DNA from 2 places in the Microbacterium limosum genome. Region 2 is predicted to be linked to the other one. Evidence: riboswitches for the same ligand, from Rfam matches in the RefSeq annotation. Region 2 holds a riboswitch; the other holds the start of a gene.
What was found. A riboswitch is a leader RNA that binds a small molecule or an ion and turns the genes downstream of it on or off. The one in region 2 is predicted to bind thiamine pyrophosphate.
Positions count from the first base shown of each region.

Region 1: linked by a shared signal. The riboswitch ahead of thiC (phosphomethylpyrimidine synthase ThiC) and the one ahead of thiM (hydroxyethylthiazole kinase) in region 2 are both predicted to bind thiamine pyrophosphate.

Region 1 is NZ_CP137080.1:1,507,872-1,520,632, reverse strand. It holds gene thiO (glycine oxidase ThiO) at 1-447, shown strand, start outside; gene thiS (sulfur carrier protein ThiS) at 444-683, shown strand; gene RYJ27_RS07375 (thiazole synthase) at 739-1,458, shown strand; gene moeB (molybdopterin-synthase adenylyltransferase MoeB) at 1,455-2,627, shown strand; gene RYJ27_RS07365 (ISL3 family transposase) at 2,873-4,174, shown strand; gene thiC (phosphomethylpyrimidine synthase ThiC) at 4,245-5,984, opposite strand; TPP riboswitch at 5,980-6,089, opposite strand; gene RYJ27_RS07355 (hypothetical protein) at 6,183-6,341, opposite strand; gene RYJ27_RS07350 (hypothetical protein) at 6,338-6,637, opposite strand; gene RYJ27_RS07345 (hypothetical protein) at 7,012-7,242, shown strand; gene RYJ27_RS07340 (hypothetical protein) at 7,336-8,151, shown strand; gene RYJ27_RS07335 (DeoR/GlpR family DNA-binding transcription regulator) at 8,328-9,113, shown strand; gene RYJ27_RS07330 (1-phosphofructokinase family hexose kinase) at 9,110-10,069, shown strand; gene RYJ27_RS07325 (PTS fructose transporter subunit IIABC) at 10,097-12,157, shown strand; gene RYJ27_RS07320 (MBL fold metallo-hydrolase) at 12,247-12,761, opposite strand, start outside.
Region 2 is NZ_CP137080.1:316,650-335,364, reverse strand. It holds gene RYJ27_RS01625 (LacI family DNA-binding transcriptional regulator) at 1-479, shown strand, start outside; gene RYJ27_RS01620 (bifunctional hydroxymethylpyrimidine kinase/phosphomethylpyrimidine kinase) at 378-1,967, opposite strand; gene thiE (thiamine phosphate synthase) at 1,964-2,617, opposite strand; gene thiM (hydroxyethylthiazole kinase) at 2,614-3,423, opposite strand; TPP riboswitch at 3,415-3,506, opposite strand; gene RYJ27_RS01605 (carbonic anhydrase) at 3,555-4,136, opposite strand; gene RYJ27_RS01600 (hypothetical protein) at 4,567-4,764, opposite strand; gene RYJ27_RS01595 (helix-turn-helix domain-containing protein) at 4,991-5,452, opposite strand; gene RYJ27_RS01590 (DUF3322 domain-containing protein) at 5,628-6,749, opposite strand; gene RYJ27_RS01585 (ATP-binding protein) at 6,746-10,099, opposite strand; gene RYJ27_RS01580 (DUF4194 domain-containing protein) at 10,096-10,752, opposite strand; gene RYJ27_RS01575 (DUF3375 domain-containing protein) at 10,749-12,200, opposite strand; gene RYJ27_RS01570 (DUF1877 family protein) at 12,263-12,784, opposite strand; gene RYJ27_RS01565 (helix-turn-helix transcriptional regulator) at 13,518-14,087, shown strand; gene RYJ27_RS01560 (HipA domain-containing protein) at 14,084-15,379, shown strand; tRNA gene RYJ27_RS01555 (tRNA-Ser) at 15,881-15,969, opposite strand; gene RYJ27_RS01550 (LCP family protein) at 16,044-17,306, opposite strand; tRNA gene RYJ27_RS01545 (tRNA-Ser) at 17,350-17,434, opposite strand; gene RYJ27_RS01540 (HAD hydrolase family protein) at 17,546-18,496, opposite strand; gene serS (serine--tRNA ligase) at 18,493-18,715, opposite strand, start outside.

The DNA.
Region 1 (12,761 bases), 1.2 Mb from region 2:
CTTCACAGCACGGTACGCGCCCTCGTCCACGGCGAGAGCGTCTACCTGGTACCCCGCGCCGACGGCACCCTCGTCGTCGGTGCGACGCAGCGCGAGGACGGAGTGGATGCGGTGTCCGCGGGGGCCGTTCACCGGCTCCTTCGGGATGCACAGCAGGTGGTGCCGGCGGTGGGGGAGCTGTCGCTGATCGAGGCGACGGCCAGGGCGCGACAGGGCACGCCGGACAATGCACCCCTCCTGGGGCGCGTTCTGGGCCGAGGCGGCGCCGCCGTGGCCGGACTGACCGTGGCGACGGGTTTCTTCCGCCACGGGGTCCTTCTCGCGCCGCTCGCGGCGGATATCGTCCTGGGTCTCATCGACGGCCACCCCGATCACCGCTGGGACGCGTTCCGTCCCGATCGATTCACCACTCAGGCCGATCAAACGGCAGAAGGGACCCACCGATGACAACGATCACCGTCAACGGCCAACCTCGTCACACGTCCGCTCCGCAGTCGGTCGCAGACGTGGTGGAAGGGATCCTCGGCGTTCGGATCGGGGCGGACGGAGCCCTCCCCGCCGGCACGACTCTGGGCATCGCCGTAGCCGTCAACTCCGTCGTCGTCCCTCGCGCACGGTGGGCGCACGAGCGTCTCGCCGAGGGCGACGCGGTCGAGATCGTCAGCGCCACGCAGGGAGGCTGAGGTGGCCACCGACACTCTGCACATCGACGGCGTCGCTCTCGGCTCACGATTGATCATGGGGACCGGCGGCGCACCCAGCCACGCCGGTGTCGGTGAGGCGCTGCGGGCCTCGGGCACGGAACTCACCACCGTCTCGATGCGCCGGCACGAGCCGTCGACGACCGGCTCTCTCTTCCGGCTGCTGAGCGACGAGGGCATCCGCCTGCTTCCCAACACGGCAGGATGCCTCACCGCACGGGAGGCGGTGCTCACCGCAGAACTGGCACGCGAGGCGCTGTCGACCAACTGGATCAAGCTCGAGGTGATTGCGGACGAGGACACCCTCCTTCCCGACGGAGCCGAGCTCGCCCAGGCCACAGAGGAGCTCGTCGCACGGGGCTTCGTCGTCTTCGCGTACACCAACGACGACCCGGCACTCGCCCTGCGGCTCGAAGAGCTCGGCGCCGCCGCGGTCATGCCCCTGGGTGCCCCTATCGGCACGGGACTCGGCATCCTCAATCCGCACAACATCTCTCTCATCGTCGAACGCGCCAGCGTTCCGATCGTGCTGGATGCAGGGATCGGCACGGCATCCGACGCAGCCCTCGCCATGGAGCTCGGCTGCGACGCCGTACTGCTGGCCACAGCGGTCACGCGCGCGCAAAATCCGGTCGGCATGGCGACGGCCTTCCGCCACGCCGTGATCGCCGGTCGACTCGCCCGCCTGTCGGGCCGGATCCCGCGGCGCACCGCGGCCCGAGCCTCCTCGGCCATGGAAGGACGGCCCGACCTATGACACCGACACCGCACGGCGCCTCGCTGCCGCCGCTCGTCGCGCCGGCTCCGGGACTGGAGCCCGAGGAGATCGACAGGTACTCCCGCCACATCCTGCTCCCCGAGATCGGGGTCGCGGGGCAGCGGCGGCTGAAGAACGCGCGTGTGCTGGTCATCGGCGGCGGCGGGCTCGGTTCCCCGATCCTCCTCTACCTCGCCGCTGCCGGGGTCGGCACGCTGGGGGTCGCGGACGACGACGTCGTGGAGGCGAGCAACCTCCAGCGTCAGATCGTGCACGGCGTCGATGACATCGGCCGCCTCAAGATCGACTCCGCACGCGACGCCGTCACCGCGGTCAACCCGCGGGTGAAGGTGCGCACCCACCCGCTGCGACTGTCGAGGGAGTCCGCTACGGGACTGTTCGAGGAATACGACGTCGTCGTCGACGGGACGGACAACTTCGCTACCCGCTACCTCGTCTCGGATGCCGCGACGGTGACCGGGAAGCCGTGCGTGTGGGGGTCGATCCTTCGATTTCAGTGCCAGGTCAGTGTGTTCTGGAGCACTCACGGCCCGACGTACCGCGACCTCTACCCGGACGCACCTCCCCGCGAGTCCGCCCCCTCGTGCGGCGAAGCAGGCGTGTTCGGTGTTCTCTGCGGCGTGGCAGGCTCGCTGATGGCCGCCGAGGCGATCAAGCTCATCACCGGCACGGGGCGAACCCTGCTCGGGCGACTCGCCACCTTCGACCTCGCGGACGCCACGTGGCGGGAGTTCATGGTCGTACCCGACCCCGACCCCGACCGCGGTGCGGGAGCGGTAACCGGCGACCGGTTTCCGGGGGACTCGTGCAGTGATCAGGATCCGGGGAACGCACTCATCGACGTCGAAACGCTGAGCAATGCGCTGGGAGAGCGCTCGTCGGGTGGGGCGCCGTTCGAACTTCTCGACGTCCGAGAGGCCGACGAATACTCCCGAGAACACATCTCGGGCGCTCGCTCCGCGCCACTCAGTCGGCTGAGAGCCGACGGGCCCGGCTTCGTCGCGCTTCCCGACGATCGTCCGATCATCGTCTACTGCAAGGCGGGACCGCGTGCGCGTGCCGCCGCGGCACTTCTCCTGGCCGCCGGGCACCCGGATGTGCGTGTCCTCGACGGGGGATTCGACCGATGGGCCCTCCAGTCGCACTGACGACCTCGACCTGAACGCCTCCCAGCGATGGGGATGTCGACCATCGCGGGGAGGCGCCGATGGCGAGGCGGGCGTTCGCGGTGACGTCGGTGACGACGGCGTTCGTCGGTCACCGCACCAGGGGATCTTTGGCGGCTCTTCGCAGTTGAGGGTGTAGTCGAGGGTCGGCGGCTGGTTCGTGGATAGACGTCGAGGTCTTCCAGGATGGAAGTTCTCACACTGCCCATCTGCCGGAAGACCTCGACTTGCACCACCCTACGTTCGCGACCCCTGACCTGACCACGTTCTGCCGTCTCGATGAGCTCGGCCTCGAAGCCATCGGCCAGTTGATCGAGCCCGACCGGGCGGTACTCGAGTGCCGCGTCGTTGACGATGACCCGTGGTGTCGGAAGTGCGGCGCCGAGGGCGTGCCGCGCGACACCGTGACGCGTCCGCTCGCGCACGAGCCGTTCAGTCACCGGCCCACGACGCTGCTGGTGCGGGTGCGCCGCTACCGGTGCGGCCACTGCCGCCGCACCTGGCGGCAGGACACGACGAACGCGGCGGCGCCGCGGGCGAAGATCTCCCGCGGCGGGGTCGGGTGGGCGCTGAAGGCGATCGTGGTCGACCACCTCACCGTCTCCCGCGCCGCGGCAGGCCTGGGTGTGTCGTGGCACACCGCGAACACCGCGATCCTCGCCGAGGGCAAGCGGCGGCTGATCGACGATCCGGCCAGGTTCGACGGCGTCACCACGATCGGCGTCGACGAGCACGTCTGGCGTCACACCCGGTTCGGTGACAAGTACGTGACCGTGATCATCGACCTCACGCCCGCCCGCAACAAGACAGGTCCCGCACGGCTGCTGGACATGGTCGAGGGTCGGTCGAAGGCGGTGTTCAAGCAGTGGCTCGCCGCCCGGCCCAAGGAGTGGTCGAAGCAGATCGAAGTGGTCGCGATGGATGGGTTCAGTGGGTTCAAGACCGCCGCGTCCGAGGAACTCCCCGACGCGGTCCCGGTGATGGATCCGTTCCATGTCGTCCGGCTCGCCGGTGACGCCCTGGACCGGACCCGGCAGAGGGTTCAGCAGGACACTCTCGGGCACCGCGGTCACGCCGGGGACCCGCTCTACGGGGTCCGCCGCACCCTCCACACCGGCGTGAGCTTCCTCACCGAGAAGCAGACCGCACGGCTGGACGCGGTGTTCGCGGTCGAGGAGCACGTCGAGGTCGAAGCGACCTGGGGCATCTACCAGCGCATCGTCGCCGCCTACCGCGAACCCGACAAGAAGAAGGCGAAGGAGATGATGCGGTCGGTGATCGATTCCGTCAGCAGCGGCGTCCCCGCGATGCTGGCCGAGATTCGCCGGCTCGGTCGGACGTTGAAGCAGCGCGCCGCGGACGTCCTCGCGTTCTTCGACCTGCCCGGCACGAGCAACGGTCCGACAGAGGCGATCAACGGCCGACTCGAGCATCTCCGCGGCTCCGCGCTCGGCTTCCGCAACCTCGCGAACTACACAGCCAGGAGCCTGCTCGAGGCCGGAGGTTTCAGACCCTCGCTACACCCTTGATTCCGAAGAGCCTCTTTGGCGCGAGGGCGCTCCAGCATCCCGCCGATGTACTCGGCGAAGACGCGGGCGGTCACGGCCGGCTGGCCTGCTCGCGCACGGAGGGCAGTTCCAGATACACCGTCCCACCGGAGTCCCGGAAAGCCGCGGACTTCTCCCGCATGCCGACGATCCGCTCCTGCTCGGACATGTCGCCGAACCGGTCGCGGATGTCCTGGGAGATGCGCATCGAGCAGAACTTGGGCCCGCACATCGAGCAGAAGTGCGCCGTCTTCGCCGGTTCCGCCGGCAGCGTCTCGTCATGGAACTGCTCCGCCGTGACGGGGTCCAGGGCGAGGGCGAACTGATCCCGCCAGCGGAACTCGAAGCGCGCCTTCGACAGGGCGTCGTCGCGCTCGTTCGCGCCGGGGTGGCCCTTGGCGAGGTCTGCGGCGTGCGCCGCGATCTTGTACGTGATCACCCCCGTCTTGACATCGTCCTTGTTGGGCAGACCCAGGTGCTCTTTGGGCGTCACGTAGCAGAGCATCGCTGTGCCGTATCGGGCGATCTCGGTCGCCCCGATCGCCGACGTGATGTGGTCGTAACCGGGCGCGACATCCGTTACCAGAGGCCCGAGAGTGTAGAACGGTGCACCGTCGCAGAGTTCCTGCTGCCGCTCCACGTTCTCCCGCACCAGGTGGAGTGGGACATGCCCCGGCCCCTCGACCATGACCTGCACGTCGTATGCCCACGCCCGCTTCGTCAGCTCGGCGAGAGTGTCGAGCTCGGCGAATTGCGCGGCGTCGTTCGCGTCGGCCGTCGACCCCGGCCGCAGTCCATCGCCGAGGGAGAATGCGACGTCGTACTGAGCGAAGATCTCGCACAGTTCGTCGAAGTGCGTGTACAGGAAGTTCTCCCGATGATGCGCCAGGCACCACCCGGCCATGATCGACCCGCCGCGCGAGACGATGCCGGTAACTCGATCAGCGGTGAGCGGCACGTAGCGCAGCAGCACGCCGGCGTGGATCGTCATGTAATCCACACCCTGCTCGCATTGCTCGATCACCGTGTCGCGGAAGATCTCCCACGTGAGCCTGCTCGCGTCGCCGTCCACCTTCTCGAGGGCCTGGTAGATCGGCACGGTGCCGATGGGCACCGGCGAGTTGCGGATGATCCACTCCCGCGTGGTGTGTATGTCGTCGCCGGTGGACAGGTCCATGACCGTGTCGGCGCCCCACCGCGTCGCCCACTGAAGCTTGTCCACCTCTTCGGCGATCGAGCTGGTCACCGCGGAGTTGCCGATGTTCGCATTGATCTTCACCAGGAACGCCTTCCCGATGATCATGGGCTCGGATTCGGGATGATTGATGTTGTTCGGGATGATGGCCCGGCCCGCGGCGAGCTCAGAGCGCACCAGCTCCACATCGCAGTTCTCCCGCAGCGCGACGAAGCGCATCTCGGGGGTGACGATCCCGGCGCGGGCATAGTGCATCTGGGTGACCGTTCTCCCCGGCAGAGCGCGGCGGGGGCGACGCTTCGCGCCCTGCCACTCCGCCGACGCAACCCCGCGGCGTAGCGCCGCCCGTCCGTCGTCGTGCAGATTGCGCTCTCGACCGTCGTATGCCTCGGTGTCGCCGCGCGCCTCGATCCACGAGGTTCGCACGGGCTGCAGCCCCTGCAGCGGGTCGCTGCCGGGCCCGGCAGTGCGGTACACCGTCAGCGGTGGATTGGGGACGGCACCGGGGGAGTCCTCGAGCGCGATCATCGTGACGGGTACACGGATGCCGTGCTCCTCGTCATGCAGATAGGCGAGCGAGTGCGATGAATCGGTCATCAGAAGTCCTACTTCCTTCGCCGGCATTACCCGGACAGGTTCGAACGGTCGCGGGCCGCGTCAGCCCGATCTCAGCCCCTGCGAAGGGCTCCCGTGTGGATGATGACCACCTTATCGGACCGCGCGAACGCGAGCACCCCGGCGGGACGCAAGGAGCGTGGGGCGGATGAGGCCGGCGAACAGCCGCACGATTCCGAATCAGACGGTCAGCGTCGCGCGCAGCCGGGCGCCGCCGAGGTCACCGCCCGGTGACAGCGTGATCCGGCCCTCCGCCAACGGGAGGTTCTGCCGAAGGCGGGCGAGTCCGGACGATTCGAAGGCCGCGGGGGGCGCGTCGCCGTTGTTGTCGACCGTCACCGTGACCTCTCGTCCCTCGGCCGAGACCGCACTGCGAGCTCGCTCGCCCCGCCGTGCTTGAGCGCGAGCGCCGCGGACAGGGTGCGGATCTCCCCGTCGCGCAAGCGCGCCAGGTCCTGCACGATCGCGCCGACCTCGTCCGCCTCCCGCTCTCCGAGGCGCGGCAGAACGGACCCGAGCCGGGCCTCGAGGACGATGAAGGCGCTCTGGACGCTGCCGTGGAGGGTGTGGGCGAGGTCATCGTCGGGGGAGAGCCGTCGGTGGGCGCCACCCTGACGGCGGCGATCTCCGGGCACGCCGATCCGGTCGCCGACTCCTACTCGTATCAGTGGATGGCCGACGGCGAGGAGATTCCGGGCGAGACGAGCTCGGTATTCGACGTACCGTCGGAACTGGTGGGCGCAGAGGTCACGGTGCGCGTCACCGCCGTTCGTGCCGGATATGACAGTGCGAGCGGCGTGGGCACGGCGGGCGGTGCCTCGCACATCTCCCCCGGCGAGTACCGCACACCGTCTGCGGTGCGGATCGCGGGCGAGGCGGCGGTGGGTGCGGGTCTCTCCGCCGAGGTGACTCAGGAGGCGACGCCTCTTCCGGCGAGCTACGCCTATCAGTGGTACGCCGACGGCGCGCCGATCGACGGAGCCGTCTCGGAGTCCTACCGACCGGTGTCGTGCTCGGGACGTTCGCGACCACGGTGCAGGTGTCGGTCACGGGGCAGCCGCTCGTCGGCGAGACCCTGTCGGCCACGATCCTGCGGGGGCCCGCTCCGGGACCCGATTTGTACGAGTATCAGTGGCTCGCGGACGGCGAGAAGCTCGCCGGTGCGACGGGTGCGTCTCTCACGCTCACCGACCATTTGCTCGGCAAGCGGCTGTCGGTTTGGTGTCCGGCGCGGGGCTGATCCTGGCGCGGCACCGTCGGACGCAGCCGGAGTCCGCGGCGAAGTGACCCCTTCCCGCCCGTGCGCCGGCACGGGCGGGAATAATGGGGCGCGATGGATGACGGGGTTCGCAGCGAGCGCGAGGAGCTCGCCGAGCTGCGCGCCCGCGCCTACGGACCGGATGCCGATATCCTCGACGACCCGGCGGCGCAGGAGCGGCTCTCCCGACTGGAGGCGGCCCTCCGCGCCGCCGACACAGGGGCGGGCGGTGGACGCGTCGACGCGTCGACGCCCGCAAGCGACGCCGGCGCGGCATCCGCCCCGGAGAGCGGGCGATCGGACGGCGAGCCCATCGAGGACACCCGGGACGACGCCGGCTCGACCGTCGAGGAGCCGGAGCCGGAGCCGGAGCCGGCGTCCCCGGCCCCGGCGAAGCGCGGGCTGATCGACCGGATCGGCGGGCGCGTCGTCGTCGCGGCGGTCGTGACGCTTGCGATCGTGGTGGTCGGCGGCGCGGTTCTGCCCTCGCTCACGGGGCTCGGTTCCACCGCCGTCCTCCGCCCGGCGGGCGAGCCGTCGGCCGCGGTGGTGGACCAGTTGAACACGAACCCGCGTGACTTCTACGCCATCGACCCCGCCTCTGTGCGTTCGCACGAGACGTTCGGCGGGTTGGAGATTCTCTCGGCGCGCACGGCGGACGGCGCGGGCCGATGCCTCGCCGTCGCATCCGAGCGTCAGCTGTGGGCCCTGCAGTGCGCGCCGCCCGGACTGGACGTCATCCTCGACATCCCGATCTTCCCCGGCATCCGACTGCCCGACGAGTTCCCCGATCTCCCGGAGCGCAGCATCGTTCGACTGAGGCTCGCCGGCGACGTCGTGGAGGTGACGGTCGCCCCGGCATCCGGCGACGGGACGGACGCCGCCGCGTAATCGCGACGAAGGCCCCCGTCCGGTGCGTCCGTCCGACCACCACTCCGCAACGCCGCGGTGTCCGGCCGCGCCGCGGTGCGCGGCGTCTATTCATCGATCTTGGTTTGCGTCGTTGTTTTCTGTTGGACTGTGTTGTACCGTGTGGGCAACCACGAAGCCGCAGAGAAGAGGTCGGTGTGTACGCGACGGAGCGCCACGAGGCGATCGAGCGCCAGCTCTCGCAGGACGGGCGGGTCTCCGTCGTCTCCCTCGCGCGCTCGTTCGGGGTCACCACCGAGACCATCCGTCGTGACCTCGACGCGATGGAGCGATCCGGGTCGCTCCGACGGGTGCACGGAGGAGCAGTCTCCGCGGAGCGCGGCAGCACGAACGAGACCGCCGTGACCGACCGCGATCAGGTGCGCGGCGCGGAGAAGCTGCAGATCGCCCGCCGCGCGCTGGATGCGATCGCCGACGGGTTCCGCGGTTCGGTGTACATCGACGCGGGGACGACGACGGCAGCCCTCGCCCGGGAACTCGGCGCCCACCTGCGGGAGCGTGGGGCGCGGGCCGAGGTCGTGACGCATTCGGTGCCGGTCGCGTTCGAACTCGGAGCGCGCAGCGACGTGCCCGTGACGATCATCGGCGGGCGGGTGCGCGGGCTCACGGCCGCCGCCGTGGGTTCGCAGACCGTGCGCGCGATCGAACAGCTCCGGCCCGACGTCGCCATCCTCGGCACCAACGGGCTCTCCGCCGAATTCGGCCTCAGCACGCCGGACCCCGACGAAGCGGCCGTCAAGCGGGCGATCGTGAGTGCGGCCCGCCGCGTCGTCGTGCTCGCCGACGCCAGCAAGATCGGGGACGAGTTCCTCGTGCGCTTCGCCGGGATCGACGAGGTCGACGTCATCGTGACGGACGCTCCAGTGCCGGTCTCCGTGGCGGATGCCGCCGCCGCCGCCGACGTGGAGGTGTGGACGGCATGATCGTCACCCTCACGGCCAACCCCGCCCTCGACCGCACGATCGCCCTCGAGGCGCCGCTCGTGCCCGGCGACGTGCAGCAGGCCCTGTCGGCGCGGGAGGATGCGGGGGGCAAGGGCATCAACGTCGCCCGTGCGGTCGCGTCGGCGGGAGTTCCCACGCTGGCGGTGCTTCCCCTGTCGGAGGACGACCCCTACGGGCCGATCCTGCGCGCGACGGGCCTGCCGACCCGGACTGTCGCCGTCCACGGTCATGTCCGCGCGAACATCGCGCTGACGGATGCCGCCGGCACGACGACGAAGATCAACCTTCCGGGCGTCGAGCTCGACCCCGGCGAACGACGCGCCCTCATCGCGGCGGTGGTGGAAGCGTCCCGCGACGGTTCCTGGACGGTGCTGGCCGGATCGCTTCCCCTCGGCCCCGGCGACGACTTCTACGTCGACGTCGCGCGCGCCATCCGCGGCGAGCTCGGCGACGCGGCCCCGAGGATCGCGGTCGACACGTCCGGACCGGCGCTGCGGGCGGTCGTGGACGCGGGCATCGCCGACCTCGTCAAGCCCAACGACGACGAGCTCGCGGAGCTCGCCGGCGTCACCCTCGAGGACGTCGGGGGTCGTCTCGCGGACATCGTCCGCATCGCCCGCTCGTTCGTTCCCTCCCGTGTCGCGGCCGCCCTGATCACGCTCGGGGGAGACGGTGCCGTGCTCGTCACGGCCGATGACGCGTTCCACGCGGCGCCCCCGCCCATCCGGGTCAGGAGCACCGTCGGCGCTGGCGACAGCTCGCTCGCCGGCTATCTGCTCGCCGACCTTGCCGATGCCACCCCAGCCGAACGCCTGCGTCACGCCGTCCGGTACGGCTCCGCAGCCGCCGCTCTGCCGGGCACCCAGATCCCCACCCCCCACGACCTGCCCGCCGGCGAGGTCGTACTCACCCCTCTCGCCCTTTCGGGCGTGTGAACACAGCAGGACCAGAGGAGGTCTTCCGTGTCTGACACCATCACCAGCGGGCTCGTCAGCCTTGACGAGCCGCTCGGCGCCGACAAGAGCGCCGTCATCCGCGCCCTCGCTCAGCGGGTCGTCGCGCAGGGTCGCGCGACCGACGCCGACGCGCTCTACGCCGACGCGTGGGCGCGCGAGCAGAAGGACGAGACAGGGCTTCCCGGCGGCATCGCGATCCCGCACGCGAAGAGCACCGCCGTCTCCCAGCCGTCCCTCGCGTTCGCGCGCCTGAAGCCCGGAGTCGACTTCGGCGCGGACGACGGCCCCGCCGACCTCGTCTTCCTGATCGCCGCCCCCGCCGATGCCGCCGAGGAGCACCTCGCCGTCCTCTCGAAGCTCGCCCGCAGCCTCATGGACGACGAGTTCACCGGCGCGCTGCGCGCCGCATCCTCGAAGGACGACGTCGTGCGGATCGTGCAGGAGGCGATCGGTGAGGGCTCCGCCGCCGCGCACTCGGCACCCCCCACCCCGCCGGCAGGGGAGTCCGACGCCGCTCCGACGCCCGCGGCATCCGGCCCGCGCCCGAAGATCGTCGCCGTGACGGCGTGCGCCACGGGCATCGCGCACACGTTCATGGCGGCCGACGCGCTGACGGCCGCAGCCGCCAAGAACGATGTCGACATCGTCGTTGAGCCTCAGGGCTCCAGCGGATACAAGGCGCTTCCCGCCGACGAGATCGCGGCGGCGGATGCCGTGATCTTCGCCGTCGACGTCGACGTGCGCGAGCCGCAGCGCTTCGCAGGGAAGCCCGTCGTGCGAGCGAGCGTCAAGCGCGGCATCGATCAGCCCGACCGGCTCATCGCGGAGGCCGTCGCCGCGGCGAAGGACCCGAAGGCCGAGCGGGTCCCCGGCGCGGCACAGGCCTCCTCGACCACCGCCGCACAGGAGTCCGTCGGCTCGCGCATCAAGCGCTGGCTGCTCACGGGCGTGTCGTACATGATTCCGTTCGTCGCCGGCGGCGGTCTGCTGATCGCGCTGGGGTTCCTCCTCGGCGGTTACGAGGTCACGGCAAACGCGGCGAACGTCATCATCCAGAACTCGCTGTGGGATCTTCCGACCGAGGGGATCACGTCGCCGCTCGGTCCGCTGGGGCAGTACCTCGGCTCCGTCGCGTTCATGATCGGCGCCACGTCGATGAATTTCCTCGTCCCCGTGCTTGCGGGCTTCATAGCCTTCGCGATCGCGGACCGGCCGGGCATCGCCCCCGGATTCGTCGCGGGCGCCGTCGCCGTGCTCATGAGCGCGGGCTTCATCGGCGGCCTCATCGGCGGCGTGCTCGCCGGCTTCATCGCCTGGTGGCTGGGCCGGCTGCCGGCGCCCCGCTGGCTGCGCGGACTCATGCCCACCGTCATCATCCCGCTGATCGGGTCGGTCGTCGCATCCGGCCTCATGGTCCTCTTCCTCGGTCGCCCCATCGCGGAACTGATGCTGGGCCTCACCGACTGGCTCAACAGCCTGACCGGTGCGTCGATCATCGGTCTCGGCGTGATCCTCGGCCTCATGATGTGCTTCGACCTCGGCGGGCCCGTCAACAAGGTGGCGTACACGTTCGCGACCACGGGCCTCGCCGCCGCGTCCACGAGCGACCTCTCCTCGACGCCGTTCCTCATCATGGCCGCGGTCATGGCGGCGGGGATGGTGCCGCCGCTGGCGATGGCTCTGGCCTCCACGGTCCTCGCGCGCGGCCTGTTCAACCCCGTCGAGCGGGAGAACGGCAAGGCGGCGTGGCTGCTGGGCGCGGCCTTCATCTCGGAGGGGGCTATCCCGTTCGCGGCCGTGGACCCGCTTCGCGTCATCCCCGCGTCGATGGTCGGCGGCGCCGTCACGGGCGCACTCAGCATGGCGTTCGGGGTCTCGTCGCTCGCCCCCCACGGCGGCATCTTCGTGTTCTTCGCGATCAACCCGTTCTGGGGCTTCGCCGTCTCGATCGCCGCGGGAGCGGTCGTCGCGGCCCTCGTCGTGGTCGCCCTGAAGAAGTGGGTGCACAAGAAGGGCGCCCAGGAGGAGGCGGCGCTGACTCCGGTCGGCGCGACCGTCGCCGCCTGATCCCAGACCCCGGGGACCGGCGGGACCCCGGCCGAAACGGCGGATGCCGCGGCGCCTCTCAGGCCGCGGCATCCGCCGTTCTGTGGGTATCAGATGTCCATCGTGTCGCCGGGGTCGAGGGCGAGGAACTCGCCGCCGTTCTGCGCCGTCGCCCACTGCAGGCGCGCGCGGTGCATGTCGCGGCCGATGACCGACAGGGTCATGTCGTGGGTGCCGAACGCCCTCCGCGGCTTGACGGCGAGCACGAAGTCCATGGCATCGCCGATACGCAGCCAGGGGGCGCCGATGGGCGCGGCGAGGACGTTCACGTCGACGCCCTCCGGCACGGCGTACGAGTCGCCGGGGTAGTACAGCTGGTCGTTGACGAGGACGCCCACGTTCTGCACACGCGGGAGTGACTCGTGGATGACCTCGTGCTCTGCCGGGAAGAAGCGGAGAGTGAAGGGCTCGATCGTCACGGTGTCGCCCGGTTCGACGACGGTTATGCCGTGATCGGATGCCGCGGCCTCGACCCCCGCGGGCCCGTAGATCGGCACGCCGGGCGCAGCCTTGCGGATGCGGTCCAGGTGCTCGGGCGTCCAGTGGTCCGCGTGCTCGTGCGTCA
Region 2 (18,715 bases):
TGGCCTCGCTCGGCCACCGGCACTTCGCCCGGATCACGGAGCCCGCGACGCTCCTGCACAGCCACAACCGCACCGCGGCGATGCTCGCGGCCCTCCGCGACGCCGGCCTGCCGGACCCGACGATCCTCGAGCTCGGAGCGACACCGGGCTCCGCGGCATCCCTCACCCACCGGCTGCTCGATCAGCGGGTGCGACCGACCGTCATCCTGTGCGACAACGACCTCGTCGGGATCACCGTCCTGTCCACGCTCGTGGATCGGGGACTCGAGGTGCCGCGGGACATCTCCCTCATGGTGTGGGACGATTCGCTGCTCTGCCAGAGGATGAGTCCCAGCCTCTCCGCGATGCGGCGGGATGTCCTGAGCTACGGCGCGCAGTCAGCCCGCGCGCTGCTCGACATCCTCCGCGGAGCGCCCCCCTCCACCGAACTGCACAGCATCCCCGACTTCATCGCACGCGCCAGCACCGGACCCGTATGAGGATGCCGGGGCGATGGCGACGGCGAAGAACGCATGCTCGTGATCGGAGGAGACGCGGAACGCCTCGCGCATGGCGACGCGCGTCGCCTCCCGCGCTCCCGCCGCGGCTCGCGTGACGATGTCGATCGCGCGGCGGGTCGAGGCCTCGAAGGCGTCGTCGGCGTAGGTGTCGAGCCAGGACCGGTACGGATGCTCGGCATGTGAGAGCGGATGCAGCCGGGCTCCGACGTCCTGGTAGAGCCAGAAGCACGGCAGCAGCGCGGCGATCAGCACCGCATAGTCCCCTCGGCCGGCGCACGCGAGCAGATGGTTCAGATAGGCCGTCGTGGTCTCGCTGGGTCGAACGTCCTCGAGTGTGCCGGGCGCAAGCTGGCTCTCGTGCAGTTGCAGCTCTGCCGCGATCGCCGACTGCGCCGCTCCGGCCCAGAACGCCTGCTCTTCGGGTGTCGGGGCGAGACGGCTGGCTTCGGCGAGCGCTCGGGAGTAGTCGCGCAGGTAGAGTGCGTCCTGCCCCAGGTACCTGAGGAACGCCTGCCGGTCGAGGGTGCCGTCCCCCAGGCCCCGGACGAACGGCAGCTCGTCGATGCGTCGCCGGATCTCGCGGGTGCTCTCCCACCATTCGGCCTCGACCTCGGCCGGGGTGGGGTCGGTGGCGACGCCGCCGCGCTCCCAGAGCCCCGCGAAGTGGCTGACCGGACCGTGTCCGGCACCGACCTCCAGCTCGGCGCCATGACGGATGCTCTCGGCCAGCCACCGCTTGGACTCCCGGAGGGCTCCGCTCCAGTCCCGCGAGCGCGCAAAACGGGTGGCCAGGGCGGAGGACAGCGAGCATCCCGTGCCGTGCGTGTTCGTCGTGTCGATGCGGATGCCGGGGAATTCGACGACCTCGACCGTGTCACCGTTCGCGTCGACGAGCGCGTCGGGCAGTGCTGCTCCGGCGAGGTGCCCGCCCTTCGCGAGGACGCGCACGCCGTATCGCGCGGAGACGCGGCTCGCCTGAGCCACGACCGCCGCCCAGTCCGTCGCGGCGGGCTCGTCGGCGAGGATGGCCAGTTCGGGGACGTTCGGAGTGAGCAGATCGGCGCGGGAGACCAGAGCGCGCAGCGTGTGCTCGGCCTCCTCGTCGAGGAGGCGGTCGCCGCTGGTGGCGACCATCACCGGGTCGATCACGACGACCGGCGGGAGCGTGCGATCGAGCCAATCCCCCACGGTCTGGATGACCTCCGCGTTGGCGAGCATCCCGATCTTGACCGCGTCGATCGTCACGTCGTCCGAGACGGCGTCCAGCTGCTCGGCGAGGAACGCCACCGGCGGCACGTGCACGGAGCGGACGCCGAGCGTGTTCTGGGCGACGAGGGCGGTGACGACCGCCATGCCGTACCCGCCGTTGGCGGCGATGCTCTTCAGGTCCGCCTGGATGCCGGCGCCGCCGGTCGGGTCGGTTCCCGCGATGCTCAGCACCCGCGGCATCCGCCGGGGCGCCGTCACGATGCCGCTCCCCAGGCCGCGCGCAGCTCGCGGGCGGCGGTCGCGGGATCGGGGGCGGAGCAGATCGCCGAGACGACGGCGGCTCCGGCGGCGCCCGCCGACCGCATCTCGGGCAGATCGGCGCTCGTGACCCCGCCGATGCCGACCGCGGGCAGGGGGCTCGCCGCGACGAGCCGGGCGAATCGGCCCAGGCCGAGGGGTTCGGGCGCATCCTTCTTCGTCGTCGTCGCGTGCACGGCTCCGATGCCGACGTAGTCGACCCGGGCGGGCCCCGCCGCCGCGAGACGGAGCTGCTCCGGCGTGGATGCGCTCAGCCCGAGCACGGCCTCCGCGCCGATCAGCTCGCGCACCGCATGCGCGGGGAGGTCGGACTGGCCGACGTGCACGCCCTCGACGCGGGCCCCGGCGGCACGAGCGGCGAGGAACACGTCGACCCGGTCGTTGACCAGCAGCGCGACCCCGGCGGGGAGCGCATCGGAGATCCGCAGCACGGTGTCCAGGAACTCCCGGACGGAAGCGTCCTTGTCCCGCACCTGAACCGCCGTCACACCGCCCTCCGCGGCTGCGCGCACGAGCTCGACGAGATCGTGGCCGGCCGCCTCGGCGAGGCGCGAGTCGGTCACGAGATAGAGCGACAGGTCGATGCTCACGTCAACGCCGCCCTGCTGCGCAGGGCGTCGCCGTCGACCGTGGCGAGAGCGTCGAGGAACGCCGCCTGGAAGCTCCCCGGCCCCGCGGCGCGTGCGGCGGCGAGCTCCGCGGCGACCGTGTACACGGTGATCGCGGCGACGGTGGTCGCGAACCGGTCGTCGTCGACCGCAGCGAACGCCGCCATCACCGCGCCCAGCGCACACCCACCGCCGGTGATCTTCGTCAGCAGCGCGTCGCCGTTGGCGATCCGCACGAGGTCGCGCCCATCGGTGACGACGTCCACCGGCCCGGAGATCGCGACCACTCCCCCGGTGCGCTCCGCCAGCGACCGCGCCGACGACACGGCGGCATCCACCCCGTCGGAGGCGTCCACACCGCGCCCGCCCGCTCCGGAGCCGGTCACGGCGATGATCTCGGAGGCGTTCCCGCGCACCACGGTCGGGCGCAGATCTCGCAGGGTGTGGCCGAGCGGCGTGCGCACCGGCAGCGAGCCGACCGCGACCGGGTCGAGCACCCACGGCGTGCCGGCCGCATTGGCGGCGGTGACCGCCTCGAGCATCGCCTCCCGCTGCTCGAGCGTCGGCGTGCCGAGATTGACGAGGAGTCCGGAGGCGACTCCCGCGAACGGGCCCGCCTCCCCCCGGATGTCGACCATCGCCGCCGACGCGCCGAGCGCGAGGAGGGCGTTGGCTGTGACGTTGACCACCACGCTGTTGGTGATGCACTGCACGAGCGGCACGTGTGCGCGCACCCCGTCCAGGGCGGAGCAGGTGAAATCGAGCAGGTTTCCTGGCGTGCGCGTCATGCGCGACATCCCTTCGCTAGTACGAACTAGATCAGGTTCGACGGGTGTGATCTCAGCCCCGCGGGGCACCCCGTGTCACGTGGTTACCTCTCACGCTACCCGCAATCCGCAACAGGGCGGGAGCGCCGAGCTCATGCCGTGGCGCGCCCTGCGGCGGTCGCGTCGGGCACTTCGGTGAGGCGTCCGGTCTTGACGTCGTAGATGTAGCCGTAGACCGCGATGCGCGCAGGGACCAAGGGGTGCGCCTTGATGCGCGTGACGTCCTCGGTCACACTGGCCGCCTGATCCGAGATCGTCAGCCAGTCGATGTACTTCGCCTCGGACGAGCCCGGTCCCTCACCGACGTCGTAGAACCCCTTCTCACCGAGCACAGCCGTCTCGAGGCTGCTGGCCAGAAGCCCGCGCATGACCTCGTCGGTGAAGAACTCCATGCCGCAGTCGGTGTGATGGATGACGAACCACTCGCGCGTGCCGAGAAGCTTGTACGAGATCACGAGCGATCGGATCGCGTCGTCGGAAGCACGCCCCCCGGCGTTGCGGATGACGTGCGCGTCGCCCTCGCTGAGGCCGGCGAACTTCGCAGGGTCGAGCCTCGCGTCCATGCACGTCAGGATTGCGAAACCCCGCGCAGGCGGCAGGGCGAGCTCGCCTTTGTCTCCGAAAGCGTCGGCGTAGCGGCCGTTCGCTTCGAGCACTTCAGACAGCACGGTCATGGCAACTCCTCGGGATAGACGACCCGCGGCGGGCGCGCGCGGTGTTATCAGGCTAGATCCGTGCGCGAGAGGGGCAACAGTGTGACAGCAAGTGACGACGCGCTCCCACGCGACACCACGATCGAAGAGTCCGCGCCCGGACGCTCCCGCCGTGGACCGGCGGCAGCGCCGCAGAAGAAGGCCCCAGAGCTGGACAAGAACGGCGGAGACAATGGCGGAGACGAATGGCGGAGACGGAGGTGAGACGGAGGGATGTGAAATCGCGCCGACGGCAACCGAGACGGGTCGAAACCGCATGATTCCGCGGTTTCTGACGTGGCGGACATCCTCCTCGATCAGGTGAGCCGGGTTCGATTCGTGGCAGAAACGTGGCGGGTATTCGGCGCGAGATCAGGTGGCTGCACCGCCCTTCTGTCGCGCGATCTGGAGACTACGCGGATGCAGCTTCGACCATCATCTCGACGGCCTCGATCATGCCGTATCGATCTCGCAAGGTGTCGAGAATCTCCTCGACGGTGAGCGCTGCACCGTAGCGGCCGGAACGAATCGCGATCTCCTGCACCGCGGCGAGCGCATGCCTTGGGTTGAGCGCGACAGTGTTCTTCGCGAAATCCCTGGCGCTGAGCACCTGAATGCCCGGCGAATCTTGCCTGGAGGGAAGTCCTTCAGGTTCTCGGTGACGATCGCTCCGGCTCCCGCGATGACGGCCGCGGCGACCACATGCTCGTCGTCCGGATCGGGAACCCCGAACGTGCCCTCGAGCGGCTCCCAGCCTTCGGCCTCCGCGTCGGCGAACTCTCGCCGCATCGCGGCGAGTCGCCGTGAACACGCCCCCATCCTGTCAGCCTGCGAGGTCAGAGTCGGGCAGCCCGCCTCGCCGCGACCGCCTTCCGCGCCGCCTTGAGGTGCTCGAGCGTCTGCTCGATGTTGTCTTCGCCGACGGAGTCGCGTGTGGCGGCGAGGATGTCGTACTGCCGCTCCCGCCGGCGCTCCCGATAGTCGAGCAGATCCGCGAGGAGTATGCGTCGGTGCGTTCCCGCCTTCTCGAACGGGATCTCGCCCTCGTCGAGGAGCTTCACGATGGTCGGGCGGCTCACGTTCAGGAGATCCGCTGCCTGCTGGGTGGTGAGCCGTGTTGTCTGGGGTACAACTGACACGGCCAGCCCGCTCTGCATTGCGTCCACGATCTTGCGGAGTGCGAGGTAGACCTCTTCCGGAAGCTCGACCTGGTCACCTGGACGCGCCCCGGCAAGGAAGTACCTTGGTTCGGGAAGAGCCCGGCCGGCGGCCTCATGGGCGGCGAGGAAGTCAAGCACCGGGGCAAGCTCGACTCCACTGCTGGGAAGGTACGTCTCTTCAACAACTGCAGCGCGAGACACAGAAATCACCCCAATACACGTAAACGCAGGAGATTGCGTTTGTTGCGATTACGGTACCACGCGTCACCGACAGGTCGATAGGCGCGTGCTGGGGCAACGATCAGATGCGTCGTCAACACACCCCGAGCCGCGCGAGCGCGAAGCTCCACGGAATGCGCTCCTGCTCGAGGCGTATGTTGCCCTCCGCGCTCATCGCCTGGAGAGTCGCGCGCTCATCAGGCGTGAGCAGCTCGAACACGCCGACGTTGGGATCGGGATCGATCCCCCACAGATCACGGTGATCGAACAGAGTATCCATATCCATCAATGCCGACGTTGCGTCCACTCCCTTGGATCGAAGTCGGTTGAGTATGGCGAATCCGTGCGAATCGAGATCGCCCCAGTAGGTGACCGTCTGCGCCCACGGGAGGCGGGCGACGAGATCGACGCGGTGACCGCCACCATGCACTGCTACGGCTCGGGGCACATCGGGCATCGCGAGCAGGGTGGCGAGGTTCTCGAATACGAACACGCGCTCGGGTCGGATCGTGCTCGCCGCAAGGTCGTCGACGGGCGCCGACAGATCGGTGAGCCCCTGGAACGAGAGCGACGGATCGAGAGCACGGATCCGTATGAGCGGTGACGGCTCGCGAAGGCCCAGTTCGGGCGCTCCGGTTCCCGCCCGATGCAACGCTTCCACGAGTCCGCGGCGAGATTCGATCCATTTGGTGTGGATGCCGCGGATCGGCAGTTCCCGCACCAGGCGGCCCGATTCCGGGTTTTCGCGCAACCAGGCCAGCACATGGACGAGCCTGTGGAAATCGGCGCCATCGAGATCGGCGATCGCGCGGCCATGGGCGCGGAGCACGCCGCCGACATCGGAGCCTGCCAGGCCCCGCAACTCGTCAAGTCGCGCCACCAGAAGTCGCCAAGCATCCGCCTCGCCCGCCGCTCGAGCGATCGAATCCGTACCGCGCAGCACCGCGCGTACGGGGACTTCCTGCGACCCGATGCGTGACCAATGGCGGACGACCCACTCGAGCTCGATACCCGAATCCTCGCTCACACCGCGCCAGGCGTCGACCCACTGTCGAACCCGATCGAGATCGTCCAGCGCCTCCCGCTCCGTTGGCGGGCGTAACGGAACGTCGAGCACCACATCGGTCTGCTGCTCGGCGGCCCAGGTGCGTGCATCGCGGTCGAAGAGTTTCTTCGCCCGCGCGCGCAGGTCAGATGGTGTGACAAGCCTGGTCACGCGCGCGACTCCGCGTGCGGCGGGGTGGCGACCTCAGTCTCATCGACCGAGAACACCACGTTCGCCAGCCGTGAGGCGTCGCGGTCGGGGTTCGATACCGACGTGATCGCGCCCACGTACGGCTCGAGCGTCTGCAGCAGCTTCTGCGGTGTCGCGAGGACCATGTGGAATCCGAACTCGCGGAACACCTCCATCGCGTTGCGCGTGTATCGGCTGTCCGCCTTGTCGAACGCCTCATCGAGCACGATCGACCCGAACCTCGGAACCTCGTCCTCTTCTTCAGTCAGCTGGTACCGCAGCGCTGCCGCGAGGCAGAAGATGACGAGCTTCTGCCGCTGACCACCCGACAAGCCCTCTGCGGAGTCATACACCCGCACAACCCGGCCGGCGACGTCCTTCTCCCGCGCGAGGAAGCTCACGTGAAGCCTCGTGTCGAGCACCCGGTTGCGCCAGTCGATGTCGACGCGGTCCTTGGATCCGAGTCGACCGATTACGCGCTGCAGCACGGCGAATCGTTGCTCGGCACCGGCGGCCGACTCGTCGGCCCAGTTGCCTTCAACGATGCGGCGGAGGTCCGTGAGGAACTCGTCGACCTCCTGGGCCCGCGTCGTCTTCACATCGATCTCGAGGAAGCGGTCCGCTCCCTCGAACGGGGACCGCCCCAGAGATGCGTTGACGGGGAGGATTCGCTCACGGATGAGACCCGGGGCGTCGCGGAGATCGCTGAGCAAGTGTGCGACGACGTCCTGCGATCGTTCCCGCAACAGCTTGCGGAACTCGGACTCCTTCTCGGGCAGGCCGCGGGCGATGATGCCTTCGCGCAGTTCCCGGTAGCCGTAGCGGTCACGGATGTCAGCAGTCAACTCTGCAGATGCAGCGGGCCACCCGAGCCGAAACTCGGCGGCGCGCCCGGCGAAGCTGGCCTCAGCATCCGCTGCGCGGCCGGCCGCGGCGTCCTTCTCCTTCGAGAGTGCCGACTGCACCTTTCGCGCGACTTCGTCCACCGTCTCCAGGTTCACGGAGCGTCGCTCGGCTCGGAACCGGCCTTCGAGGGCGTCGGCGATCCGCTCCTCGACCGGTGCATATGGGGTGGCCTCGAGTTCGGCGACCTGCGCCGCGATGCTCTCGACGTGATTGCGGGCGACAGCGTGGGCTCCGAGCGACCGTGCGTGTTTCTCGTTCGCCTCGTCCAGTCGCCGGGTCGCTCGCTCCGCGGCCCCCTGTGCTTCGCGGAGCGTCCCCGACTCGCTGGTGAGCACCCGGAGATCGTCGCGCTGGGCCGAGGTGACCGCCATCGCGGATGCGAGGTCCACTTGGTCCCAGCTGAACGTCGATACGCGTGTGAAGACGTCGCGCCGACTGACAGCGTCCTGACGAAACGAGTCGGCCTCGGCGTCGCGGGCGGATGCTTCCTCCATCGCCGCCATCGCTTCCCGACGACGCTCAAGCAATGCCTCGAGCCGCGCGTGGGTGTCGCCGCCCAGCACCCATCGAGTGGCATCACCGACCTCGTGACGATCGTCCTTCTCATACCTGCGTGAGTTGCGCTTTACCAGGCCACCGATCGTGACGCCACGCTCGACGTCATCAAGCTCGTCGGGGTGCGAAACGCAGGCGTAGTCGAACTCGGAGGCGATGCGCTTGCGGACGTAGGACGCGAAGGGCCCATCGCTCACCGCGAGGCGATGAACGAGTGAGCGGGCATCCTTGGGGCGACGCGGTTCATCGACGGTGTGCGGGACCGCTTCGACGACGAGCCGGACACCGAGTGTTCGCGAGTCGGCTGCCCGACGTGCGGCGACAAGATGTTCGTCCCGCACGAGGAGCGTCGACGCAAACGGAGCGAGCACTCGCTCTGCCGCGCCGCGCCAAGCGGAGTGCTGCTCGGCGACCGAGATCAGCTCGCCGGCAAAGGGGAATGTCGATGCCGGCACACCGACAGCGTCCGCAAGGAATCGTCGTGCGCTCAGAAGCTTCTCGTCGAGGTTGCTCCGGTGGTCTCTCAGCGCCTGAATCTGCCTGGTGACTTCGTCCAGCGCCTTACGCGCCTGACTCGCGGCGTCACGCACCTCATACGACACAGCGGGTATGTCGCGCGCAACCTCGGTGACGGCCGCGGCAAGGAGCTCCGCAAACTGCTCGGGGTCTTCGGGCATGGGTGCGCCGATGCGCATCAGCTCTGCGGTCAGCTGAGCTCGATACTGCCTAGTGATGTCCTCGGAACGCTGCGCACTGTCGATCCGCTCCTGCAGAAGCTCTACGCGCGCGCCGCCCTCGTCCCGGACCCGCGCCTTCGCGGTTTCCAGCGCCTCGCCTGCCAACCGCTGCTCCCGCACGGCGTCGCTCAGCTCGCTCTCGGCGCGCGCCAGCACGGCGCGCGCCGGGCCTGCGGCATCCTTCGCGAGCCGAAGCTTGAGTCCCGCAGTGAAGGGCTCGACGGCGTCGTGCAGATCAGAGATCGCCGCCATCTCGGCTCCGGCCAGGTCGAACAAGGTGATCGCCTCGTCGACCTTGCGGAGCGCATCAGCCTGCTTCCTCAGGTCGACCACGTGCTTGTGCGCGGCATCGAGCTCCGTGAACTGCTCAACGGCGGTCTCGGCCCGCGCGAAGGTTCCCGGCTGGTCGAGCATGAACCCGCGGAACAGCGCGTCGAGGGTGCCGAGGTTCTTCGCTGATTGTGTCTTGTGAAGAAGCTGAAGCGTCGCATCTCCACGGAAGCCGAACTGACGGATGACGCGCTCATGAAAGCGTCCGTGTCTCCCGCCGGTGGTGATCAACGCGTCGGGGAAGGCCTTCGACATGCGGCGCGCGTCGATTCCGCCTTCGACGTGCGGCTTCACGTCGAGAAGCTTCACGTAACCGCGGGTGAAGATCCGCGCGTCCTTCAACGCGCTCGGTTCGGTGCGCGTGCCGGGTGCGTGGAACACCCGCAGCAGGACGACCGGTTCGTCGCGGAGATTCTCGTAGCGCAGCAGGACACCGCTCCAGGTTGCCTTCGAGCGCAGGTACGTCGTGGTGGCCCGATCGGCGGTCTCGTCTGCTTCCTTGCTCCATGCCCCACGCACGTAGCTCATCAGCGTCCGATCGCTCTGCCGGGAAGCGCCGTCCTGAGCTGCCGCGTTGAGGCGTAGCCACTTGTCGGGGGTGATGACTGCGGCAATCGCGTCGAGGAGCGACGACTTGCCTGATCCCGATGCGCCGGTGAAAAGGTGACCGGCACGCGCGAGGTCCACGGCGACGTGGCCAGCGAACGTACCCCAGTTGACGAGTTCGATCTGGGCGAGGCGCCACTGGCCGGGCCTGGTCGGATCGACTTCCGGCTCGTCGGTGGGAAAGCTCAGCATCGTCATTCTGTCTCGTCCTCGGCATCCGTCGACGGGGCAACGGATTCTCCTCCGCCCTCTCGGGCGATCCGGTGGTACTCCGATGTGATCGCGCGGATCTGGTCGGCGTCGACGAGCAGTCGGAGCACGGGCGAGATCTCGGCACGGTCATCGCCAACGGCGTACAGCACGCGGAGCTTGTTCTGCATCTTGTTCCACGACGAGTTGACGCGGCTCGCGAAGTCCTTCTCATCGCGGTCCGGGGTGCGGAACACGGCGAGCTGCTCGAACACCTCGGTCTGCCCGACGATCACCCGACCACGACCCTCCTCGCTCAGCAGCGTCTGGCGAAGGACGAGCAGCATTGCGGTGTCGAGGAACGTCAAGGCTTCAGATCGCACTGCCTTCGGGGCTTCGTCGGATGGAGCGTTGCGGACGAAGGCGAACTCGTTGTCGCGATCGATGACCAGTTCGAGGAACAGGTCGGCGAGCCGGGAGCGGATGACAGCCTCGTCGGTCAGCAGCACCGCCCACAGCTGTGCCTCGCGCGCGCCGGAAAGGTATGGGCCGCGCACCAGACGCAGCAAGACCCGCCGCGTGCGATCGGGGAGTTCGCCGGCGTCGCCACGCCAGAGGCCAGTGTGCTCGTCGGAAACGGCATCCGCAGTCTGTTCGGTCATGTCACCGCTCCAGTGAATCGGTGCGCGGCGACGATCGCGGCACGCGGAACTCCGTCGGCGCCCTGCCAAGCGAGTACCTCGGGCTCATCGTCAACGGTGCCCTGCTCGGCAGCAATCGAGAGAAGTCCGATCACGCTGCCGGCCCCCTGCGTTGCGGGGTATCGAGCAAGGACATCTGCGACGGTGCACGATGGCACCTCGGCGAGCAGGTCGTTGACGTTCCGGGTGAGCTCGTCGAAGTCGATCTCGGTCTCGCGAGCAATCGCCCGCAGCTCCTCGATGCTCGCGAGGGATGCCGTCTGCGTGACGACTTCTTCGGTGGCGGCGAATTCGGCGGGATCGTGAAGGTCGATTGCCCCGACGCTTGACAGCGCGACAGCAGAGAGATCCAGCGTGAGAGATGTCGGATACCAAGGGCGCGTATGCGCGGCGGCTTCCACCCCCGCGTGCTGAGCCTCCCGCAGAAGAGTTCTCAGCACCCGGTCGCGCTGGTAGTCCTGCGACTGTACGTAGCGGCGGAGCGCCCGGGCGAAAAGGGTGATGACATCGTGGATCTCGGCGCTTCGTCCCTTGAGCGTGGTGAGGAAGGAGCGCAGTGCTCGGCGCTCATCCGAGGTGAGGTCGCGAGCGAATCCGCGGTCGAGGATGCGGCGGATGTCGGCCTCGAACGCGACCCCGAGTGCAGGGTCGAGCACGAGCTGAGAGAAGGCGGCGAAACTGCGGCCGGCATCGGAGTCGGAGATGTGGTCGATGCCGCGGAAGACTTCGTCGACGACCGATGCTTGAGAGACATCGGACTCGACGATCTTCGCCCTCAGGGACGCATTCAACGTCTCGAACTCGGCCCGAACCCGAGCGAAGTCGTCCGGCACGTCCGCCGCCTGCGCCAACACATCGCGAGCGCGCTCGAGCGCCCGGTCCTCGTCGATCGCGGTCTCGTCACCCGAACGCAGGCTCTCGATCCGCCGCCCGATCGACTCGATCTCTTCCTCGAGCAGTGCGATGCGCGCTGACACATCAGGATCGGTGTCGATCGCGAGGCGACGGACCTGCGCCGCAAGACTCGCAAGCCGAGACTCGGTCACACGCGAACGCGGGGCGGCACGCCCCTGCAAGAAGCGGATCCCGGCGATCGCATCCGGGGAAAGCTCGAGCGTCTCACCCCGCGCTTCCGATGACGGCCGACGCACCAGAAAACCGGCCGATCGCCACTCCCCGCAGTACCCCTTCGCTGTCAGCGGCAAGACCAGCCCCTGCGCACGGAGCCGCTCGAGGTCGGCATCGATCCGTTCGTACAGCTCCTCAGCGTCGACGCGGCGCTCGTCTCCACCCAGATGGGTGCCGAGAAGACCGGCGACCACGGGTGCACTGTCGGCTCGAAGCAGCTTCCACGCCGCATCGCGCTCCGCAAGCTGGGCGAGCTCGAGAACCTGGGCGACGGCGGGCACGCGTCCATTCTGAAGGAACACACCGACATCCGTTGACGCGGCGGCGGATAGCTCGGACCGAGTCACCCGATGAGGTAGACCATCCCGCGACCGTCTGTCGCGAGCGCCTCGACGAACTCCTGTGCCCGCGTGAGGTAGTCGAGGACGTAGCGGAGCTCGTCGTCATCGTCGGCTCCGTGTCGGCTGCGCCAGGTGCGCGCCCACGTTCGCACCTGGTCCTCGTCGATCGCACAGAGGTCGTCCCGAATCGCCGGCATCTCCGCCGGGAGGATCGTCCTCACCCACGGGTCCCACCCGAGCCCATGCATCGTTACGCCCCCCTCGAACATCCGGTAGCAGGAGCCTGCGTCGGGAACATCGGTCGTCGGACACGTGAGGGATTGCAGGGCGGACCATGCCTTGTCGAGATAGAGCATGTCGCGCTTCGGCGAGACCTGCTCGAACGTCGCGATACTCACGCTCGCGTGCGGCTCCAAGCCCCACGCGTCAGCGAGCGGATCGCTGGAGAGGATGCTGTGCGGGTCATCGACCGCCTGCTGAGCAAGGTCGGCATCGAAGGCATATGCGTAGTAGCGGATTCCCATGCGGCCAGCATCCCGACGAGGACGTCGCTCCGATCGCGACATCCGACGGGCTGGGGACGGCGCGCCCGAATCCGCCGTTGTGGAGGAACGGAGGCCGCAGTGGAGGCGTTCGCATGGCCCCCTGGAGACCGAGGGATACGCCCCCCGCCCTCCCTGGCGGACACGCGGATTCTTCACCCCTCGACGACTTCAAACGAGCAGGTTGATGAGCGGGGGATTTGAACCCTCGGTCCCCGTGAGGGGACTCCACCTTAGCAGGGTCGAAATGGGCCAAATCGGCCCGGCAAGCTCACTGGTCCGGATTCCGCGAGATTCCGCGCAATCCGGGCTTGATCAGGCTGCTTTCGGAGCGCTTGGTGCAACTCGTGACGCACGCTATCCACGGAAGCCACGCGATCATCGGCGTTCACGGGATGCTCGGGGACCCCTGGGGGACCCCCGCCGCAACCCGGATTCGGTCTTCACGGATCTTCTGCCGGCGCTCAGACGTGGCCGCGCCAATCGCGCTGACGGGAACCACCTCTCAACCATAATCGCGTCGACCGAGGGAAGCCTCATGGCAGCGGCGACCGAGGTCGGTGTTCCAGGCTCCGCGAGGCGATGCCCAGGCACGATGCCCAAACATGTTGCATTTTTGGCACATCGTTGGGATGTGCTATTTACAGTACATCCACTACGATGGTAGATTTTTCTACCGAAGACTTGCGGTGCTATTTTTCTAACATAAATTGGGGTGATCGACGTGAAGTTGCAGACACCATCAGACCTCGCCCGCCTGGTAAAGAACGCCCGCGCCCAGCGGAACCTCACCCAGCAGGATGTCGCCGACGCCGTCGGCATCACTCGTCAGTCCCTCGCCCGCCTCGAACGCGGCAACGGTGGCACCTCCTTCGATACGGTGTTGCTCATCATCGATCACCTCGGCATCCACCTGGACGCCACCACCGACCGCCGCACTACTGCTCCCGTCGCAGTCGCCACGAGGGGTGCCGCCCAGGCCGCGGCTGACGCACTCACCACGCGCATCACACCACTGATCGACTCGGGGATGCTCGAAGCGCTCAACAAGCAGATCACTGGCTCGCTCCCCCAGATCGACACCTCTGGCATCCTCACGCAGATCGAGGCCAACCTCGATCCCGCAACACTTGCCTCCGCCCGCGCAGCCGCCCGCGGACTCACCGAGCGTCTCACCATCCCTGGCTCCGTCCTCAACAATCCGCCGCGAGCGGTGGAAGCCGGCTCCCCGACCACCGCTGAGGCCCAAACGGGCGCCGACCCACATGCCGCAGGTATCGAATGATCCGCACCCTCGACGTGTACCTCTACGACGCCTACGTCGGCACGATCACCCGGCGAGGCGAGAACCTGCAGTTGCGCTACCTGCCCGAGTACGTCGCATCGGACAGCCCCGTCCCCATCTCCGTGACACTTCCCGTCGTCTCCACCCCGTTCGGGAACGACGACACCAAGCGATTCCTCGGCAACCTCCTGCCAGACCGCGCCGACGTCCGTTCCCGCTGGGCGCGGGAAGCGAAGTTGACCAGCGAGAGCACCTTCGATCTGCTCTCCGTCTACGGCGCCGATGTCGCCGGCGCGCTCGAGTTCTACCCTGCAGGCACATCACCCAGGCAGGAGGAGAACCTGACGCCGCTCACCGAGAACGAGATCGGCGACCGGATCCGGCAGATCCGTCGAGACGACTCCGACTGGCTACAGCATCGCGCCGTCGAACAAGGGTTCTCCCTCGGCGGCGCTCAGGGAAAGTTCGCGCTCGCCCTTCGCAACGACCAGTGGTTCGAGCCGTCTGGGCGGCAGCCGTCGACACACATCTTCAAACCAGGCATCCAGCCACTGCCCGGCTCCGACGTCACCGAGCACATCACCCTGCAGGTCGCGCGCCTGCTCGGGATCGATGCGGCCGCATCAGTGATCGCCGAGTTCGACGGCGAGCACGTCCTCATCGTGGAACGCTTCGACCGCTTCGACAACAACGGCGCCATCGGCCGACTCCACCAGGAAGACCTCGCGCAAGCCACCGGGACCTCGCACGTTCAAAAGTATGAGTCCGATGGCGGCCCCGGCTACCGCGACATCTTCACGGTCTTCGACCGCAACCTCAGCGCCGTCGACGCCAGGACCGCCAAGGAGCGGTTCGCGAAGCTGCACGTCTTCTCCTGGATCATCGGCCACAACGACGGCCACTCCAAGAACTACTCCCTCACCCACGTGCCCGGTCGCAGCGTGCTCGCCCCCTTCTACGACCTGAACACCTCGCTCCCGTTCACGCAGCGAGAGCAAGTCCTCGCGCACGACCCTGCCGTATTCGACAACGTCGAGCTCGCCATCGCCGTCGACGGCGCGAACACTCTCGGCACTTTCAACGCCGACAGCATCCGACGCCTCGAAGCCGACACCGGGCTCGCTGAAGGGCAGCTGCGGGAGTTCGCTCTACGGATCGCCGCAGGCCTCCAGCCCGCCGTCGCCGTGGTCATCGAAGCGCTCCCCGACCGCCTGAGAGAGCTCCCCGCCGTCGCGCTCTACCCGCACGCTACGTACACGCAAACCCGCCGAGTCATCAACGCCCTCACCTGACCTGGGCCATCCTCGCCTCGCGCGCAGCACGATGGCTTCCCCGGGGCAAATAAAATCCCCGCCAATCCGGAGACGGGAGGGAGCAATGGACCAAGCATAGGTCGGCCACCTCAACAGTCTGTCAACTCGACGCGACCGGTTTCGACGTGCGCCGCACGGCGCCGTCACCCGCGTTCGGTCGAGATCGAGAAGCCTTCCTTGGCGACAACGCGACGGCGCCGATTGTGCATGCGCTCCAGCACGGGTACGGCTACATCCCGGAAGTCGTGAACGGTCGGCAGGTCGGGTGAGTCGCTCTCTCCGGCGAGCACGACGACCGGAAACCCGCGGAATTCCGCGCCGAATGAGGGTGCAGCTCTCCCGAAACCGCTGTCCATATCGGTCGCAAGGGCCCCTGGGGGTCCCCACTTGGGGACCCTTGGGGGACCCCGCCGCCAGATCGGGCATCTCGAGCATCATCAGCGCAAACGCAAAATCCCCGGATGACCGGGGATTTTTCCGCGGAGACGGAGGGATTTGAACCCTCGGTCCCCGTGAGGGGACTCCACCTTAGCAGGGTGGTGCACTAGGCCTGACTATGCGACGTCTCCATGGCACCCAACGCGAAACGGCGCGGGTGCACCTGGCAATACTAACGGCTCCGTCCGCCCACGACGAATGCGGGTCAGGCGTTGCCGTTCGAGCAGGTCTCCATCGCCGCCGTCTGTCCCGCGATGGAGGGCGGCAGCGTCGCCACCGCCTCGCCCGGCTCCTCCGAGGGAGCGGGCGACGCCTGCTCGGTCGGGTCCGTCGACGGATCGGCGGGAGCGGGCGTCTCCACGATGACGCCGTCCCCCTGGCTCGCCTCGCCGCTCAGCTGGATCGGCTTATTGGCCTCGAGGGCGGCCCACAGCTCATTCGCCGCTGCGTAGTTCGGCACCACTCGGTTGGTGTCGAACGGGTCGTCGACGACCGGGTAGGAGACGAAGACGATCTCCTCGAACGGCACGTCCTTCACCGCAAGGGCGATCTGCACCATCGTGAGCGGATTGGTGAGCGTCTGGCTCGCCGTGATGTTGTTCAGGGCGGTCGTCGCCAGCGAGTACAGCGTCGCGGGGTTCGAGAGCGTCTCGTTGCTGATCAGCTTACGCGCCAGGCGGGACATGTACTGCTGCTGGTTCGAGATGCGCCCCAGGTCGCCGCCGTTGCCGACGCCGTGGCGGGTGCGCAGGAACTGCAGCGCCTCGAGGCCCTGCAGGTTGCGGTTGCCCTCCGGCCAGTCGATCCCCGTGTGGTAGTCCTTGATGCCGTTCGCGATGCACACCTCGACGCCGCCGATGGCGTTCGTGATCTCGATCACGCCACCCCAGGTGACGGATGCCGCGAAGGGAATGTCCTGGCCCGAGAGCTCGGAGACCGTCTTCACGGCGCACGCCAGGCCGCCGTACGAGAAGGTCGCGTTGAGGGGCTGCTTGCTCATCGCCGACGATGTGCGGCCGGTCTCGGGGTCGGTGCACTCGGGGATCGGGATCATGAGATCGCGCGGGAAGCTGACCACCGTCACCCGGCGCGGCTCGTCGGAGATGTGAACGAGCATGTTGACGTCGTTGAGCTCGCCCCCGGCATCCGCTCCCGTGCACCGGTCGCCGAACAGCTCCGCATACTCGGGCTCGCACGCGTCGGTGCCCGCGAGGAACAGGTTGACTCCGCCCTCGATCTCGCCGATGTCGGGCGGCACCGCCGCCTGGCCCTCCAGCTCGACGGCGGCGCTCGTGAAGCTCGTGACGGCACTGTAGGCCTGGAACGCGACGACGCCGACGCCCGCGACGAGCACGACCGCGACGGCGACCGCGACGAAACGCACGAGCTGACTCCACACGGAGGGGGAGGAGAGCTCGCCGTGACGGGCGACCGTCGACCGGCGCCTGGGCGCTTTGCTCTCGCTCACTGGTGTCCTCTCGGGCGGGGCCGCTCCCCTGTCGAGCCGGAAGCGGAGGGTGTGGGATTCGAACCCACGGGACATCTCTGCCCACTGGTTTTCAAGACCAGCTCCATCGGCCGCTCGGACAACCCTCCCGGCGGACCGCGAAGCGGCGCCGTCGGTCACCGAGTCTATCCGACCGCGAAGCTGCCCCATTCTGGCAGGAAACGGCTGGCAGGGCGCTGAAAGCGGATGCCGGGGCGTCCTCAGCGCCCGAGCGCGCCGAGGATCGCGGCCACGCCGCCCTCCTGCACCGACGTGGTCACCTCGCCGGCGACGGCGCGCACCTCGTCCGGGCCCTGGGCCATCGCGATCGCGCGTCCGCCGTTGCGCAGCGCCCACTCGAACATGCCGACGTCGTTGCGCCCGTCGCCCATCACGAGCACCCGGTCGGCGGGAAGACCGAGCCAGCCGCGCACGAGCTCGAGAGCGGTTCCCTTGTCCACGCCCTGCGGGGCGATATCGAGCCAGGCCGTCCAACCGATCGCGTACGACACCTGATTCAGGCCGATCCGCTCGACCAATGAGAGGAAGTCCCCCTCCTCGTGCTCGGGCGACACGACGACGACGCGGCACACGGGCTGCGCCGTCAGCTCCTCGAAGCTCACGCGGTGCGCCGCGAGGAGGTTCCAGTCGTCGAGGTACTCGGTGTAGAGCCGCTCACCGCCCGGGAGCTCGACGAGGTAGTGCGCGTCGGGCAGGTGCTCGCGCAGCAGGGTCAGCACCGTCGTCGCGTCGAAGGTCTCGGTGTGCACGCGCTCGTACGCGAGGTCGTCGGCATCCACCCGCTTCAGCACGACCGCGCCGTTGGAGCAGACGACGTATTCGGGCGCGATGCCGAGCACCCGCAGGATGCCGCGGGTGCCATCCCAGCTGCGCCCCGTCGCGAGCATCACCTCGTTGCCCGCCGCGGCCGCGTCCTTCACGGCGTCGACGACCCCCGGGCTCGGGGACTCGTCCTCGAGCAGGACGGTGCCGTCGATGTCGAGCACGATCAGGATGGGGCCCGCAGTGCCCTCGGGCGAGCCGTCCGCGACCGTCTCGTCGGCGATCTCCTCGACCAGCTCGGCCGCGTCGTCGGGTTCGACGACCTCGACCGAGCCCGGCTCGGGGAGCGCTTCGGTCTCGTCCGCCGTCGTGGCGCGATCTTCGCTCACGCGACCGGCTCCAGAACCTCGAGGCCTCCGAGGTAGGGCCGCAGCACCTCGGGGACCTTCACCGATCCGTCCGCCTGCTGGTGGGTCTCCAGGAGGGCGACGAGCCAGCGCGTCGTGGCGAGGGTTCCGTTGAGGGTCGCGACCGTCTGCGTCTTCCCACCGTCAGGCCGGTGACGGATGTCGAGCCGGCGCGCCTGATAGGTCGTGCAGTTCGAGGTC